2 regions of the Shewanella eurypsychrophilus genome follow, and region 1 is predicted to be linked to the other one. Evidence: predicted binding sites of a transcription regulator. Region 1 holds the regulator's gene; the other holds the start of a gene.

Evidence for each region. Region 1 encodes sigma-54, which starts transcription at its own class of promoters, with help from an activator protein. Its sites were predicted from a motif close to GTTGGCACGNNNNTNGNNT; they were not measured.
Region 2: the regulator sigma-54 is predicted to act here: its motif matches at 1,549-1,567, upstream of FM038_RS03245 (superinfection exclusion B family protein).

The regions. Positions count from the first base shown of each region.
Region 1 covers NZ_CP045503.2:5,077,596-5,079,803, reverse strand. Annotated here, with positions in the region: gene hpf (ribosome hibernation promoting factor) at 1-272, opposite strand, end outside; gene FM038_RS21750 (RNA polymerase factor sigma-54) at 484-1,962, opposite strand; gene lptB (LPS export ABC transporter ATP-binding protein) at 2,116-2,208, opposite strand, start outside.
Region 2 covers NZ_CP045503.2:801,053-803,260, reverse strand. Annotated here, with positions in the region: tRNA gene FM038_RS03255 (tRNA-Leu) at 1-78, opposite strand, end outside; gene FM038_RS03250 (DUF3149 domain-containing protein) at 622-750, shown strand; gene FM038_RS03245 (superinfection exclusion B family protein) at 899-1,507, opposite strand; gene FM038_RS03240 (sensor histidine kinase) at 1,740-2,208, shown strand, end outside.

The DNA of each region.
Region 1 (2,208 bases):
TTCTCTTTGTGTTTAATAACCTGACGGTCTAGCTTATCTATCAGGGAGTCGATTGCGGCATACATGTCTGCGTTTTGAGACGCTGCAAAAACCTCTGCACCCGCTAGGTGAAGTTTGGCTTCTGCTTTTTGCTGCATTTTTTGAACATTTAAAATAACCTGCACATTATTGATCTGATCGAAATGTCGTTCAAGCTTAGTAAACTTTTCTTCAACATATTGTCTTAGTGATGTGGTGATTTCGATATGATGTCCAGTTAGGTTTATTTGCATAGAAATACTCCTCCAGTTTCCGATTATAGATAACTCTTTGGCTGATTTCGCTAAGTTATTTTGGCTTAACTCACAACACTGTTCCCTGTTATACCAGGAGGTTAGCCATATTTTCGACTGCAGGCTTCTTCTGGTCATCTGCTCTTTTTGAGTGCGGCTCAGACCTTAAGTGAAGAATAGATTATTTCGACTTAAGGTCTAAATTGATTGTTTATAAACTTTTACGTTGATTCGAAGGTGGAATCATCATAGCTTCACGATACTTGGCTATGGTTCGTCTGGCAACCTTGATGCCTTGCTCTGCCAATAACAATGCCATCTTACTATCACTCAGAGGTTTCTTCTGATTTTCTGCTGCTACTAACTTCTTAATAAAGGCACGAATAGCGGTTGATGAACACTCACCACCATCATCAGTTCCTACGTGGCTCGAGAAGAAGTACTTCAACTCGAATATGCCTCGCGGAGTATGCATATACTTTTGAGTAGTGACACGCGAAATGGTGGACTCGTGCATCTCAACGGCTTCTGCAATATCGTTAAGCACCATAGGTTTCATCGCTTCTTCACCAAATTCAAAGAAACCTTGCTGAAATTTTACAATGCAGTTGGCAACTTTTAGCAGGGTATCATTTCGGCTCTCTAAGCTTTTGATAAACCACTTAGCTTCCTGTAGATGTCCACGGATAAACTGGCCATCAGCTTGGTTTTTGGTGCTTTTTGCCATAGAAGCATAATGTTGATTTACATTGATTTTAGGCATGTAGTCTGGATTGAGCTCAACGACCCAGCGGCCTTTTTTCTTGGTGACAGTGACATCGGGGATCACGTATTCATCACGGCCAAGTGTAATGGCTAACCCTGGGCGAGGGTTAAGCGTTTGAATCAACTCAATAGCTTCTCTAAGATCATCTTCTTTGAGCTTAGTCTTACGCATCAATAAGCGGAAGTCTCGTCCTGCTATTAAATCAAGGTGATCTGCTATTAAAATACGCGCATTATCGATATGTGGTGTAGTGTCAGCATATTGTGCAAGTTGGATCATTAAGCATTCACTGATATCTCTCGCTGCAATTCCAATGGGATCGAAATGTTGTACACGTTTCAAAACGGCTTCAACTTCATCCTGCTCAATTTCTGGATCGCCCATCGCTTCAAGAATATCTTCGACGCTTTGGGTGAGATAGCCTCTCTCATCCACAGCATCTATGATAGCGGTTGCTATCGCGAGGTCATTATCGGAAAAAGGTGTAAGGTTCTTTTGCCATTCTAGGTGCTCGTATAAGCCTTCACTAGTTTCTCCTTGAAAAGGCATATCATCGTCGCGCATAGCGCCAGAGCTAGAGTTTGGCGTTGCGGTATACACCTCATCCCAAGTGGTGTCCGTAGGAAAGTCTTCAGGCATCGAGTCTTGAGTTAAGGCTTCAGAAGTATCTACTGCTGAGCTATCGAGAGGTGCATCATCCTCTGAGCCAGAACTGAATTCAGTTGAATCAATGGTTTTATCTTCACCATTGACCGGGAGATCAACTTGCTCCTCGTCTAATTCGAGAAGGGGGTTGGAGTCTAATGCTTGTTGGATTTCTTGTTGCAGTTCCAGCGACGATAGCTGCAAAAGGCGAATGGCCTGTTGCAGTTGCGGTGTCATGGTTAACTGCTGACCCATTTTAAGCTGGAGTGACGCTTTCATTTACCGCTATTCCCTTCATTGTAATTATAAAATGAGAAAGCCTGTTTAATTGAACTGGGGTTTCTCTGGCCCCTAAACTCACTGTAAGTAAGCTGAGCGTTGGTAAATTTTTTTTGCTCTTAATACGCGAGGAAGAAAGAGTTTATTGATTAACTATAGCTTGAATTGTTCACCTAAGTACACAGCTCTCACTTGCTGATTGTCCAAGATTTCAGCGGGTGTGCCTTCAGCGATCAAATTTCCGTG
Region 2 (2,208 bases), 1.6 Mb from region 1:
GGAGGACGGACTTGAACCGTCACGCTCGAAAGCAACGGATTTTGAATCCGTCGTGTCTACCAATTCCACCACACCGGCAAAGCTTTAGTAGCTGTATAGCTCGTTGCAAAGCATAAGATTCTTTGCAAACCTTTGCAAGACAAATCGCATCTCAAAAGGATTTTTAACTTCGACTATTCAACATGTTATAGCAAATCAGAATTTAGAGACGCTATATTTTGAATCCGTCGTGTCTACCAATTCCACCACACCGGCTTAATCAAATAGACTAACTAAAATCGTTACGACCTCAGTAAGTGCGGGCATTATACCTTTGAGAGGGCGAATGGCAAGCCTTTTAAAAGCTCAAAAGATCTGACCGAACAAATTTCACTCTGATGTTTTTATTTTAGCCTCATCGACGGTTTCCACAGGCTAAAAGCTGATCACTGGCTTATTTAGCACTCACTGTGTCTGCGAGTGCTAAATAAGCCAAATGAGATGTAACGCAAACAATTAACATTAAAGCTTTAGTTTCATAATGATTCTGGCTGAAATTTGATCGAGATCATCAAGTTGATCTCTAAAGCAGATTAGTTTGGGGAACAAGGTAATGAAATAGATTTGAAAGAGGACTTCACTATGGCTTTCTGGTTAGATTTAATGTTTGGTAACCCAATAGGTTTAATGTCAATGACCGTTATTTTTATGACGATTGGCATCATGGTATATCTCATGTGGATGTTTATCCAAAAATCTAAGCCTGAGTAAGCTTACACTGAAGCATATTGTTGAAAGCATGGTTTTAATTGAACGGCGGTATCTTTGATGGTCTGCTGTTCTTAATGCAAATGGGGGCTCTATGCCCCCTATTTTTTATCCATTCCCTATAACTAAGCCAATGAATTTAGCCCTATATTTAAGCGGCATGCTTTCTTGACCCTGATATGTGAGCAAATGTCGGTCTGGCTTTTATCAAGTTTTGCATCTCTTCCTGACTAGGCTCACCGACGGGTAACCTTAGCACCTGACGATTAAGGTAAATCCTTGCGCGCATTGATATCTTATAATCTGCAGTAGGCCCCTGAATAGCGTAGTGCTTTTGGTTACCTAAATGCTCAATGATATTAGTGGTTAGCAGACTTTGTACCGCTGGCTCATTCTGCGGCAGGGTTAAAACGGTTTCTCCTTGCAGGAAAAACTCGCGTAACAAAGCGCGCTCAGTTGGATCGAGTAATCTCACCTTCTCTTCGATAACGACTGTGGCACGCTTTACTCTCAACGAACTTATCGCCTCATCCAAGAAGTAATTAACAACCTGAGTAATAAGGTAGGCGATACCAATAATGAAAGTTAAGCCTATAAAATGAGATTGGGCACTCACAACCTTATCCAAGTGGACGACTTCCAGAATTGCGGCAGGGACAAATAACAAGGCACCGCTGACGATTGCGAGCCAAAGCATAGAGCTAAAAATCAGCTGCTTAGGAGCCGACGCTTTAAATATTTGTGTCTTTACTTTTTGCATAGCAATACCTAGTGTCAAAAACCTGTACTTATGCAATTCAAAAGCAATATTAGTGCCACAAAGTGATTTAATGTCCTTTTACAATGAATAATTTTTTTTGTTATTTTTAAGTGACTAAGATACTCATTAAAGTGATTGTCAGTCTATGCTTATGTAGGGATGCCGACTTCGACGTTATTGAAGCCAAAGGTGAGCAAGACTGTTTAACTTTCAATACTTAAGAAAAGGATCCATGCAAACTTTTACTAGCAGATTAATCAAAAGCCAGATTGGCCGTAAGTTAACCATATCAATCATATTGTTTAGCTCATTAATCACCTTGATCACCACAGGGTTTCAATTGATAAATGACTATAAGGGCGATGTCGATCGCATCTCTCGGCAATTTACCAGCATTGAAAAAGTAAACTTAGATGTATTAGCTGCCAGTATTTGGGTTATCGATGAGCGCTTAATTAACACTCAACTTAACGGACTCATTCAGCTCCCAGATATCACCTACATTTCTATCAACGACGATAGTGGCCAAGTCTGGATATCTGGAACCCCAACACCTGAAAACACCATAGAAAAAACCTTCGAACTGTTTTATAGCTCTGGCAATGACAGCATTCCTGTCGGTACCTTATTGGTTCAAGCAGATCTAAAAGCTGTTTATGAAAAGCTATTAGATAGAGCCATTATCATCCTACTCTCCAATG